Regions from separate parts of the Carboxydothermus pertinax genome, predicted to be linked through region 2. Evidence: a T-box and tRNA genes for the amino acid it is inferred to sense, from the RefSeq annotation. Region 2 holds a T-box; the other holds one or more tRNA genes.
The links. The T-box of region 2 lies ahead of pheS (phenylalanine--tRNA ligase subunit alpha). A T-box ahead of a tRNA ligase gene usually reads a tRNA of that ligase, here a tRNA-Phe.

Region 1: it has a tRNA-Phe gene. The T-box ahead of pheS (phenylalanine--tRNA ligase subunit alpha) is inferred to sense a tRNA for this amino acid. The anticodon was not compared.

What each region holds. Positions count from the first base shown of each region.
Region 1 covers NZ_BDJK01000055.1:163,509-170,287, forward strand. The annotation lists gene cpu_RS10755 (glycoside hydrolase family 15 protein) at 1-1,298, shown strand, start outside; gene cpu_RS10760 (hypothetical protein) at 1,346-1,555, shown strand; gene cpu_RS10765 (pyruvoyl-dependent arginine decarboxylase) at 1,658-2,119, shown strand; gene speE (polyamine aminopropyltransferase) at 2,135-2,968, shown strand; gene speB (agmatinase) at 2,980-3,843, shown strand; tRNA gene cpu_RS10780 (tRNA-Asp) at 3,952-4,028, shown strand; tRNA gene cpu_RS10785 (tRNA-Phe) at 4,037-4,112, shown strand; tRNA gene cpu_RS10790 (tRNA-Gly) at 4,124-4,198, shown strand; tRNA gene cpu_RS10795 (tRNA-Cys) at 4,214-4,288, shown strand; tRNA gene cpu_RS10800 (tRNA-Leu) at 4,324-4,414, shown strand; gene cpu_RS10805 (LysE family transporter) at 4,562-5,212, shown strand; gene cpu_RS10810 (long-chain-fatty-acid--CoA ligase) at 5,232-6,707, shown strand.
Region 2 covers NZ_BDJK01000017.1:11,380-18,158, forward strand. The annotation lists gene cpu_RS05910 (PHP domain-containing protein) at 1-1,617, opposite strand, end outside; gene cpu_RS05915 (cell division protein ZapA) at 1,614-1,868, opposite strand; gene pheT (phenylalanine--tRNA ligase subunit beta) at 1,930-4,326, opposite strand; gene pheS (phenylalanine--tRNA ligase subunit alpha) at 4,341-5,357, opposite strand; T-box leader at 5,398-5,638, opposite strand; gene cpu_RS05930 (TrmH family RNA methyltransferase) at 5,783-6,568, opposite strand; gene cpu_RS05935 (potassium channel family protein) at 6,561-6,779, opposite strand, start outside.

The DNA of each region.
Region 1 (6,779 bases), on a different contig from region 2:
TAGATGTTAGGAAAATTACCAGCAATAGGATGCAGGTTGTATTAAGCTATGGGCATAATTTAGAACAAGCAATTAAGGCTTTTGCTACATTGAGCGAAGATGAGCTTTTTGAAGTGCTAAGTTTTTGGCAACGTTGGTTTTTACAAAAAAGGAAGTTGAAAAACCTCACTCCTTCCTGGCAAGCGTTTTATGACCGAAGCCTTATGGTTTTAAAACTTTTAACCTATGAGCCTACCGGTGCTATAGTTGCGGCGCCTACTGCCTCTTTTCCGGCGTATCCTAACGGAGAGGATAATTGGGATTACCGGTTTTGCTGGCTAAGAGATGGTTTTTACTCTGCTTATGCTTTTGATTTGGCGGGATTTCATGAGGAGTCCAGGAAATTTTACGAGTTTTCTTTAAAGCTTTTAGAGAAAGCGGACCACTATGAAAATCCTTTGTATACTATTGATGGTTATTGTTCCTATGAAATTTTAATGCCAGAATTATCCGGACCTGAAGGTGAAAAACCAATTCGTTTTGGTAATAAAGCGGCGGAACAACTTCAGCTCGACAATGAAGGGAATATCGTTTATGGTTTGTGGAAACATTGGCTGATGACCAGAGATACGGAGTTTTTAGCCAGTGCCTATCCGAAAATAAAAAAAGCTTTAAAATTTACTGTCCAAAACTGGTATAAACCGGAACACGGCATCTGGGAGTTTCGGGATAAAAAACGCCAGTGGGTTTTTGGTAAAGTTATGTGTTATGCAGGTATGGTTGCTGGGGCAAAAATTGCCTCCGTCTTAAAAGAATATCCAAAGGCCAGGGAATATTTAAGAACTGCCTGGCAAATAAAAGAAAATCTTTTAGCCTATGGATATAACAAAGAAAAACAAGCTTTTTTGCAGCACTATGCTCCCGATGCTCCAGCGGATAGTTCGGTTTTAGCATTATCGGAGTTTAACCTATTACCGGCTGAAGATGAAAGAATGGTTAATACTGTAAAGTACATTGAGCAAAAACTTAATTTTCACGGAGCGATCTTACGTTTTGAAAGAGCGGTATTACCTTTTTATCTTTGTACTTTTTGGTTGATTCGCCAGTATTTGAGAATGGGGGAATTAAAAAAGGCAGCAAAACTTTTAGAAACAACACTTAAATCAACAACTCCTTTGCATCTTATGGCTGAACACTACGACCCCAGGACCCGAGAACAATGGGGGAACTTTCCCCAGGGTTTTAGTCATGAAGAGCTTATCCGTACTTTAATTTTTTATGATAAAATAATGGGAAAACAGAAGGGGTATAAGGGCTAAAATTAAATGAATTTATAAAACTCGCCCAAAACATGGAGACAAGAGGAATGAGTTTTTATCAAAAAGAGGTAAAACTTGCCAGGGCAGAATTAGAGCTCGCTGCTCCAGCAGAAAAGGATGCAATTTTATACTATCAAGAGTTGTATAACCTTGCCCGGGATAAAAAATTAAACGAGGCTATTGGCAAAATTCATGAGGAAGAAAAAATGCACTTAGTAGCTATCCGGGAGAGGATTTATGAGTTTTCCCTTGGATAATAAAAAATTTTAAGATTAACAATAAAATATGTTTATTTTTTTCAGGTTTTTGCTATAATATTCATTGTTTAATTTGGAAAGTCATTAAAGGAGGCAAAAACCATGTTACCAACACCAAAGAAATATTTTGTGACTGCCGCTGCTGCGGAAGGTGAAACTGCCTTAACTGCTTTTGATAATGCGCTATTAAAGGCCCGGATTGGTAATGTAAACTTACTGCGGGTTTCTTCTATTCTGCCACCCAACTGCGAGCTGGATAATGACCTTGTTATACCCCCAGGATCTCTGGTACCTACTGCTTATGGGGCAATCATTTCCGATACCCCGGGCGAGTTAATTGCTGCTGCGGTTGGCGTTGGCATTTCAGAAAAAGATCAATTTGGGGTTATTATGGAGTTTTCTGGTAAATGTTCGGCTAAAGAGGCAGAAGAGCGCATTGCCCGGATGTTAGAAGAAGCTTTTAAAATGCGGGGTATTGCTTTAAATAAAACTATTATCAAAGCTTGTGAGCACCGGGTGGAAAAAATAGGCTGTGCCTTTGCTGCTGTTCCGCTTTGGTACTAAAAGAGGGGGATTATAATGGAACTATGGTATACCGAAAAACAAACGCCTAATGTTGGCATTACCTGTAAAATTTCTCGGACTTTGCATACGGAAACAACACCTTTTCAGGAACTGGCTGTAATTGATACTTTACAGTTTGGGCGGATGCTGGTTTTAGATGGTATGGTTCAAACTACGGTTGTTGATGAGTTTGTCTACCATGAAATGATTACCCATGTGGCGTTAAATACCCATCCCAATCCGGAAAAGGTTATGGTGATTGGCGGTGGCGATGGGGGTGCCATTCGGGAAATTGTAAAAAATCCAAGAGTTAAAAAAGCAGTTTTAGTGGAAATTGACGAAAGGGTAATCGAAGTAAGTAAACAATATTTGCCGGAGATTGCTGTGGCCCTGATGGGAAATCCCAAAGTTGAGGTACGCGTAGAAGATGGTATAAAGCATGTGCAGGAACATAAAGGCGAATACGATATTATTATTATTGATTCTACCGAGCCGGTAGGGCCAGCGGTGGAGCTTTTTAGCGAAGATTTTTATAAAAATGTGTATGAGTGCTTAAAAGATGATGGGATCATGGTAGCCCAAACCGAATCTCCCTTTTATAATCGGGATATTATTAAAAATTCCTATGCCCGTATTGGTAACTTTTTCCCTATTACCAAGTTGTATTTTGCTACTGTTCCTACCTATCCCAGCGGTGTTTGGACCTTTACTTTGGGCTCAAAAAAGTACAATCCATTGACTGTTCCAAAGGAAAAAATTTTTGTTGACCCAACAAATAAATACTATAATGCTGATGTTCACTTTGGAGCTTTTATGCTGCCTAACTTTATTGCTGAGATAATAAAATAGAAGGTGAGATAATGCTTCCGCTTGAAAAGTTTACTGGTTTTATGGGCAGTTCCGATGATTACGAAGGTGCTGCCTTTGTTTTATTTGGAATTCCCATGGATTTTACCGTAAGTTTTCGTCCTGGGACCCGGATGGCTCCTCAGCATATTCGCCAAGTTTCCTTTGGGCTAGAGGAATATGATTGGGATTTAGAGAAAAGTTTAGATGAGGTAAATTTCTATGACTTAGGAGATGTGGCCTTAACCTTTGGACGGATTGAAGAAAGTTTTGCCAACATCCGGGAAGTGACAAAAGCGGTATTAAAAGATGATAAAATGCCACTTATTATTGGCGGCGAACATCTGGTAACTTATCCGGTAATTCTTGAGTTTGCAGAAAAGTACCGGGATTTAGCAGTAATTCATTTTGATGCCCATGCGGATTTGCGGGATGGTTATCTGGGGGAAAAACTCTCCCACGCTACAGTTATGCGCCGGGTTTCCGAGATAATCGGGCCTCAAAACCTCTATCATATTGGGATTCGTTCTGGCACCCACGAAGAAAAAGAGTTTATCACTACAAAATCAAATTATCTTGGCCAGGATGTGCTGGCCGGGGTAGAGGTGGCTTTAAGAAAAATTGGAGATAAGCCGGTGTTTATATCCCTGGATATTGACGTAGTGGACCCGGCCTATGCTCCTGGTACTGGTACCCCTGAGCCTGGCGGTGCAAGCAGTAAGGAAATCATGGAAGCCATTGTAAAATTAAGTTCTTTAAATGTTGTTGGTATGGATTTAGTTGAAGTATTACCGGTTTATGATCAGTCAGAACGTACATCTTTACTGGCAGCAAAGATTTTACGGCGAGCATTGTTATCTTTTAATATTTGCAGGTAAAATCAAAATATAAAAAAAATAAAAATCTCTAAAAAAGTAGTTGACTTCTAAATAAATGTCATGTATCATAATAGATGTCGGTTGAGCCGACAGGTGGATGAAAGATGCGGAGCTGTGGTGTAGAGGCCTAACATGCCTGCCTGTCACGCAGGAGACCGCGGGTTCGAATCCCGTCAGCTCCGCCATAAAGCTTGCCACGGTAGCTCAGTCGGTAGAGCAGAGGACTGAAAATCCTCGTGTCGGCGGTTCGATTCCGTCCCGTGGCACCATTTTAAAACGGGCGGAAGTGGCTCAGTGGTAGAGCATCGCCTTGCCAAGGCGAGGGTCGCGGGTTCGAATCCCGTCTTCCGCTCCATTATTTATCTAACCTGGCGGCATAGCCAAGTGGTAAGGCAGAGGTCTGCAAAACCTTTATTCCCCGGTTCGAATCCGGGTGCCGCCTCCACAATGAAAACAAGGAGTTTATAATTTAATAAATGCGCCGGGGTGGCGGAACTGGCAGACGCACGGGACTTAAAATCCCGGGGGCCCTCAAAGGCCCGTACCGGTTCGATTCCGGTCCCCGGCACCACTTGAAATCAAAACCTGCTGTGAGGCAGGTTTTTTTGTTTCTTGGGAAAATTATCTTAAATTTCCCAAATCGTATATAAAAATTATTTGACGATAAAAGGCCAGTTTTAATAAGATAATTATATAAAAATTTAAAAGGGGGGAAAAAGTGGGGATCTTTGCGTTGTTTCTTACAGCATTAATAGTTGGTTTTTCTGGGGCAATGATGCCTGGTCCGCTTCTTACCCTGAACATTAACGAAAGCTTACGCCGAGGAGTGTGGGCGGGGCCGCTCTTAATTTTTGGACACGCAGTATTAGAGATAGTATTAGTAGTTGTAATCCTCCTGGGATTTGGAAAAGTTCTTGCTAACTCGTATGTATCGGGCACTATTGGAGTTTTGGGTGGAATCACGTTAATGTATTTTGGTTTTACCATGGCCCGGGAAGCAGGGTTAAAAAAAATTTCTCTTTCACTGGAGGGGAGCGATTCGCTATCCCAAAGACCGGGTAGGCTTATTATTAATGGTGCTTTAGTCTCTTTGGCCAATCCCTACTGGTCTCTATGGTGGGTAACTATTGGGCTTAGTTATTTAACCAATTCCCTTACAGTTGGGGTTTTGGGGGTTGTAGCTTTTTTAGCGGGACATTTACTGGCAGATTTTAGCTGGTATGGCTTTATATCTTTTTTACTAGCCCGGGGTCGAAGACATATCAATCAAACTACTTATCTCCTAATAATTTTTTTCTGCGGTATCTTTTTAGTGGCTTTAGGGGCGAAATTTATAGGAGATAGCATAGTTCGGCTAAAAATTATTTAAATATCGAGGAGGCAATGACATGTATTTACACGAAATCTTTAAGCACAATTTTCGGCCCGACCATCCGGCATTAAAATACCATGGGCGGAAGTTTACTTACCGGGAATTGGAAATTATTGTTGAAAAGTATGCTGCTTTTTGGCAGCAAAAAGGATTAAAGCCTGGAGATAAAGTACTTCTGGTATCGGGAAATTCTCCAGAATTTATTTTTAATTATTTTGGGGTAATAAAAGCCGGTGGTATTATTATTCCGGTAAATATGGGTTTAGCACTGGAGGAAATAAAATATATTTTTGGGGATGCCCAGGCCAGGTTTGTAGCAATTCAAGAAAAAATTTGGCTTTCTCTTAAAGACCGTTTTCCACTGCCTAAAGATATGGTAATTGTATTGAGCGAGGAGTTTACCAACGAACTAATAAATGCTGATTTAAAATTCACAACCCCTGAATACCAGGAGGTATGTACAATTTTGTATACCTCTGGTACCACTGGCTTTCCCAAAGGAGCTATGCTTACCCATGAAAACCTACTCTTTGATACTGACTCGGTAACCAGGTTTGCTGAGGTAGATGAAAACGACAATTACTTAGCTGTATTGCCGCTTTTTCACTCCTTTGCTTGGACTGCTTGTCTTTTAGCTCCGCTTTATACTGGGGCTACTTCTACCATTGAAGATGGCTTTAACCCTAAGGAAATCGGAAAGGTACTGGTAGAAGAAGAAGTAACCATTTTCCTCGGAGTACCTTCAATGTTTATTTTTGTCCTTGAATATCTACCTAAGGAAGCTTTTAAAACTGTGCATTTAGCCGTATCCGGTGGTTCCTCCTTGCCACCCCAATACTTTTATGCCTTTGAAGAGAAGTTTGGTATTCCCCTTATTGAAGGTTACGGACTTACCGAAGCCTCACCTATTGTAACCTTAAATCCACGAAGAGGACCGCGCATCCCTGGTTCTATTGGGAAAGTATTGCCCGGAATGGAGGTTAAAATTGTTGATGAAAATTTAAATGAACTTTCACCGGGTGAAGTTGGGGAATTAATGGTTTTTGGCAAAAACGTAATGAAAGGTTATTACAATAAACCCGAGGAAACTGCAAAAGCGTTGGTTAACGGTGGCCTTTTAACCGGGGACTTAGGTAAAAAGGATGAAAACGGTTACCTTTATATTGTAGATAGAAAAAAGGATTTAATTATAGTTAGTGGTTTTAATGTGTATCCTACCGAGGTAGAGCGGGCTATTTTGGCTCATCCTGCTATCCGGGAAGTGGCTGTGGTTGGCGTACCTGATGGAGTAAGAGGTGAAGCGGTAAAAGCTTTTATAACTTTAAAAGAAGGGTATGAAACTCTTACTCGCAAAGAACTTAGCGAATTTTTAAAAGATAAGCTTACCGCTTATAAAATACCACGGTATGTTGAGGTGGTACCTGAGCTTCCCAAAAATGCTGCGGGAAAGATAATGAAAAAGTTACTAAATGGCGAAAAAAGCGAAAATTAGCATTTATTTTACCCCTTATGCCAAGCGCTATAAGGGGTTTTGTCGTTTTTTTAGAAAAAATTTTGCTAAGTT
Region 2 (6,779 bases):
GTCTTTCGCATTTAAGACCTCGTTTTTGGTTAAAAGGGCTTTGCGCGCCACCATAACTCCAAATTGTAAATCATTAGTTAATCGATGAATATCGTGGGCATCAGTGTTAATAGAAATTAGAACCCCTTCCTTACGAGCGCGGGCTACATATTCATCTTTTAAATCTAACCGTTCCGGGGAACTATTTATTTCTAGAGCGGTATGGTACTTAGCTGCTTGATAAATGATTTCATCGACATTTACGTCATATTGTTCTCGACGTCCCAATAATCTACCGGTAGGATGACCAATAATATCCACATGTTCGTTTTTAATAGCCTCTATAATTCTTACGGTTTGTTCTTCTCCAGGAAGTTTAAAACCCGTATGAACCGAAGCAACCACAATGTCCAGCTGGGCCAACAGCTTATCCGGCAAGTCTAATGAACCATCCTTTAAGATATCAACTTCAATTCCTTTTAAGATAGTAATTCCCGATAATTCCTGGTTTAACTTCTCTATTTCCTCGATTTGGGTTAAAAGTCTTGCTTCATCAAGTCCTTTGGCGACGGTAAGACTTTGGGAATGATCAGTAATAGCAAGATATTCATAGCCGTTATTTTGAGCCGTAATAGCTAATTCTTTTATGGTACATACCCCATCGCTATGCCGGGAATGAATATGCAAATCCCCCTTGATGTCCGAAAGGGTAAGTAAATCCCGAAGTTCTTTTTCCTGTAGAAATTCAAAAAGCCCGTCCGCTGTCCTCAATTCCGGTTCTATGAAAGGTAAACCTTTAGTACTAAAAATCATTTCTTCTTCCGCAAAATTATCGTCTAAAACCCCAAAGACACTGAGAAAAGTTTCAGGACCAGTAGTACTAAACAATTTATTTCCCCAATTATTTTTTGCACAAAACTCTATTTTAAGCTTAAATCCTTCAGGAGCTAAAAAGAGAAATCCTTCTTCTTGACTCAACAGGGTGTACCCGAGATTTTCCATAATCTTTACAAATTCGTCTGGGGATTTATTAAAAACTATCAAAAAGTGATAATAGGGAATTATTTCTTCTTTTAACCTTAAACGACCAGTTACACTTACTTTCTCCACTCCCGGTATGCTTTTGATTATTTCGAGGATCTCATTTACATTGCGGCTATAAAGGCTTACTGGAATTTTTTCTTGCCATTCCCGAATTGATGCTATCCCTACCAAGATTTGCTGCTCCGTTTTACTACCAATTCCAGCAACTTCTTTTAATTTGTGGGCTTTAGCCAGGCTTTCAACCTCATCTAAGGTATTGGGATTAAAACTCCTATAAATAAGTCTTGCCGTTTTTACCCCTATTCCCGGTATCTTTAACAAATCAAAAATGATTAAAGGAATTTCTTTTTTTAAATTTTCATATTCAGCAATTTTTCCGGTCCGATAATATTCTAAGATCTTTTCTCTTAAATTTTTCCCAATTCCCGGCAGTTCCCCCAGACGGTCTTCCATTACATATTTATCCAAATCGTTGGTCTTTTTCAAGACCCGAGCCGCCTGACGGTAAGCATTGATTTTAAAAATATTCTCTTCTTTATATTCAAGCATAACCGCAAAGTCTTCAAAGATTTTACTAAGTTTTAAATTAATCATTCCCTGTCCCCACTTTCTTCATTAAGGGCAGCAGCAACTAAGTCATACTTTTGCTTTAAGTCCTTAAGTTCTTTTGCTAAATTTAAACTAAGTAACACGTAATACCAATGCCAGGGTAGTTTTGGATATTTCTCCTTTATTTCTTTTAGTTTTTCATCTAAACTGCGAGCAAGTTCTAAAACTTCCCCTTCCGGTAAACTGCCTTTTAAATAGTATTTTTCCCCGTCTATTTCCACCTCAATTCGATTCAATTTATCACCTCGCTTTTTAGAAAAATCCTTTAAAAATACCCCCCATTTAGGGGGGATATTGTTAAAAAGTTCTTAAAACGGCACCGGTTTTCTCTTGTAAAGCATTAACAATATAAGCTATTGTATTATTAATTTCTTCATCACTCAAAGTCTTTTCCATTGAACTAAAGGTTAAAGAAAAAGCAATACTCTTTTTACCTGACCCTAACTTCTCCCCTTCATAAACATCGAAGATATCGATCTCTTTTAAAGTAGGAATGGCTAAACCTTCAATAACCTCCAGTAAAACCCCTGCCGGAATATCCCGTTCAACCACCAGAGCAATATCCCTCTTAACTTCAGGATAAGGCGAAAGGGGTGTAAATTTTTTATCTTGTTTTACAACAGTTTTTAGCACATCATAATTTAGCTCAAAAACAATAGGCGAGTTTTTAAATTCAAATTCTCTTTGGACAAGAGGATGAAGTTCACCAATAAAACCCACCTCAATGCTCTCTATATAAATCCGGGCAGCCTTTCCTGGATGGAGAAAAGGTAAGTCTTTTGCCGGTAAAAAGCTATAAAGTTTTATCCCTAAAGCTGTAAAAAAGCTTTCTAATAACCCTTTTACATAATAAAAATCATACTTTTGAGGTTTTCCAAACCAATTTCCAGGTTTATTCCCAAGAGCGATTCCACCAATAAATTTGGTTTCCAGCGGTAACTCCTCACTACTTTTTTCAAAGACATTACCAATTTCAAAAAGCATTAAATTTTCTTGCTGCCGGTTCTCATTCCTTTTAGCAACATCCAATAGGCCTGGAAGCAAAGTTTTTCGCATTACCGACTGTTCAATACTTAGAGGATTTAAGAGAACTACACTTTTTTCCAGTACCTCATCCACTGAAAGCCCAAGCTTTTTATAAGACTCTGGATTAATAAAACTATAAGTAATCACTTCCTGCAGTCCAAGGGCTGCTAAAAGATTTTTTACCTTATATTCAAGGTTATATTCCGGGGAGTATCCACTAGTGGTAAGGCCTACCGGCAAAGTATCAGGAAAATTATTATACCCAAGATAACGGGCAAATTCTTCATAAATATCAGCTTCTAATGCTATATCAGGGCGATAGCTTGGTACTTCAACCAACAGCTTATTATTACCCGGGATAACTTTGAAGCCTAACGACTCTAATATTTCTTCAGCTTTTACAAGGTTTAATGATATACCCAGAAACTTTTCCACTTTTTCAAGATTAACTGCAATAACCTTAGGCTCAAATTTTTTCGGGTAAACATCTTCGAACTTTCCTTGAATAGTTCCTCCTGTCAACTCGCAAATCATTTGCGCCGCTTTAACTAAAGCCCGCTTAACTCCTTCAATATCAACATTTTTCTCAAATCGCTGGGAAGCATCGGTCCGTAATCCTAGTTTTCTCGCTGTTTTCCTGACTGATACAGGGTTAAACCAGGCAGACTCTATTAAAATGGCCTTTGTTTCCAAATCCACTTCTGTATTTTGTCCGCCCATTATTCCCGCTATAGCAACTGGCTTCTCCCGGTCAGCAATAACCAGCATATCCGGCAATAATTCGCGACTTACACCATCTAAAGTAGTTATTTTTTCTCCGGGTTTTGCGTTTCGTACAATTATTTCAGGCCCACTTAGCTTTTCAAGGTCAAAAGCATGCAAAGGCTGTCCATACTCCAGTAATATGTAATTGGTAACATCCACAATATTATTAATAGGACGAATCCCTGATTTTCTAAGCTTTTGTTCAAGCCAAAGGGGGGAAGGCCCCACTTTAACATTAGTAAGAACAATCCCCATATAGCGATGACATAATTCTGGATTGGCAATCGTAATCTTCACCGGACATTCACTTTCGGACAAAGGTAACTCTGGCTCAAGCAATTTTAACCTATGTCCAGTTAAAGCAGCTACTTCCCGGGCAACCCCCAATACCGATAGACAATCCCCCCGGTTGGGGGTTAAATCGAGTTCCAGCAGATAATCATCAAGATCCAAAACTTTTGCGATATTCTCACCCACCGGTACTTCCCGTGGTAAAATCATTAAACCCGACTCGACCCCTTTTCTTTCTAAAAGCCCCAACTCTTCTGCCGAAAGCAGCATTCCCTGGGAAATAAATCCCCGAATTTTGCGCTCTTCAATTTTTATTCCATTTGGCAATACGGCCCCGGGTAGGGCAAAAGGATACTTCTCCCCAATAAAAGCATTTTTTGCCCCCGTAATAACTTCATAAATACCAGTTCCAGTTGAAACCTTTACTTTATAAAGTTCCGTTTCAGGAATAGCTTTTACTTCAAGAATTTCTCCTACTACAATTTTCTCAAGCTTTCCTAAATAAGTTACTTTTTCAACTGCTACCCCTACCGAAGTTAATTTATCTCCAAGCTCTTGGGCTGTAAAGGGTACTTCACAAAATTCTTGAATCCAGTTAAACGATATATTCACCGAGCCCACCTCCCTTAAAACAATTGCAAGAAACGAAGGTCGTTGTCATAAAAGAGCCTTAAATCATCAATTCCATACAAAAGCATAGCAATCCGCTCTAAACCCATACCAAAAGCAAATCCTGTAACCTGGCTACTATCATACCCGGCCATTTCCAAAACTCTGGGGTGAACCATCCCTGAGCCTAAAATTTCCAGCCAGCCAGAACCTTTGCAAACCTTACACCCGACGCCACCACACATTACACATGATATATCCACCTCAGCGCTAGGCTCCGTAAAGGGAAAATAACTTGGCCTTAGGCGCATTTTTGTTTTAGGCCCAAATAATTCTTTAATGAAAGTTAAAAGAACTCCCTTTAAATCGGAAAAACGAATATTTCTGTCCACCGCAAGTCCTTCACACTGGGCAAACATGGGCGAATGGGTGGCATCATCATCCCGGCGATATACTTTCCCAGGTGAAATTATCCTAATTGGCAATTTTGGCGCAAATTTCTCCATAACCCGTACCTGTACTGGAGAGGTATGAGTTCTTAAGAGTACTTCTTCCGTTATATAAAAAGAATCTTGCATATCCCGGGCGGGATGCTCCTTGGGTAAATTTAATGCTTCAAAATTATAATAATCTTTTTCAATTTCCGGTCCGGTAGCAACCGCAAAGCCCATCGAAGTAAAAATTTCCACGACCCGGTGTTGGACGACAGTTAACGGATGAAGTTTGCCTAAAGGTAAAGGAAAACCCGGTAAGGTAACATCAATCGCTTCCTGTTCAAGTTTTTTTGCCAAAGCTTTTTGGGCCAGCTCCTGTTCTTTTTTCTCCAAATCTTCCTCTATTAATTTTTTTACAGCATTTATTTTTTGTCCCACTTCCGGACGAATATCCGGTGGTAAATCTTTTAAACTTTTAAGCGCAAGGGTAACTTCTCCTTTTTTACCCAAAAATTTAACCTTTACCGTCTGTAATTCAGTTAAATTGGAGACTTTATTAACCTCATATAAATAAGATTGCCAAAGCTCCTCGGTATTCAAAATTCATCCCTCCCAGATAAAATTAAAAGCTTCCGCCCTTTTTAGGGACGAAAGCTATCGTTTCCGCGGTACCACCCTAATTAGCATAAAGCTCCCTCAGTCGAAAGGCAAACACCTTTCGTTCTTTTTAACGGAAGAATCCGTTACCGCCTACTTACCTTTTCAGCGGAAAGCTCACGGGCGAACTTCAACTGCTCTGCCATAAAAGGGCTTCCAGTCTTATGGCCCTTTCTCCCTGGATGGCAAAGACCTAGCCTACTTCTCCCGGTCATCGCCTTTAATGCCTGATTAACTTTTTATAAATAAGATACGCTGTCAAGGAACCGGTAGCCTCAAAAACACTCCACCAAAATTTTGCCAAATACTCCCCCATGCCACCCACCCCTTGTATTTTCTTGCTTAATTATAGCACAATTCAAAAAATACTACAAGTTAACTCTATTTTTTGCCCATTCATACATAATAATTCCGCCAGCTAAAGCAGCATTTAGAGATTCAATTGCCCCTGGCATGGGAATAAAAATCTTTTGATGAGGTAAACCCTCAAGAGTAGCACTAATACCTCGCCCTTCGCTACCGATGGCTAAGAAAAATTTTGTTGGAAACTTGTAATTAAAGACTTCCATTCCCCCTTCCGCTTCCGCTAATAATAGGGGGAACTTAGTTTTATGAAAAATCTCTATTAACTTGTTAGCCTCCATTCGTAAAACTGGAAGCTTTAGCGATGCACCAGCTGATGCCCTTATTACTTTTGGATTATAGACATCAACCGCCGGTGGAAGTAAAATTGCCCCCTTTAGCCCGAATCCCAGAGCTGCCCGGAGCAAATTTCCTGCATTCCCAGGGTCCTGTAAGCCATCAAGAATTAAAAAGGCGCCATCCTGTTCCCACGGAAATGTTAAAGATTTTGCTTCAACCACAGCAATAATTCCCTCTGGGGTTATTAAATCTGAAACTCCATTAAATAAACTGTCAGGTAAAATAATTATATTATTATACTTCTTATATTTCTTAAAAATAACATTTTTCTTCCAGTAACTCTCACTTACTACTAACTGCTCCACTGTCCAGTCACCATTAATTATTTCAAAAACAAGTTTTTCCCCTTCAACCACCAATAAACCTGTTTTACGCCGATAAGCTCCTTCATGATACAATTTTCTTAATTGCTTGTAGAAAGGATTTTCTTTGCTGGTTATTTTCTTAATCACCTATATCCCGCTCCAGCTTTTTAAAGTTTTCATTCCGTCCAATTAAAACTAAGATATCACCAGTCTGAAATTGCTCATCGGAAGAGGGAGATATTAACAACTGATTTCCCCGTTTAATGGCTAAAATGGTAAAGCCGTATTTGGCCCGAACATCAATTTCTTTAATAGTTTTTCCTAAATAGCGAGGCGGAATTGAAATTTCCAGGATAGA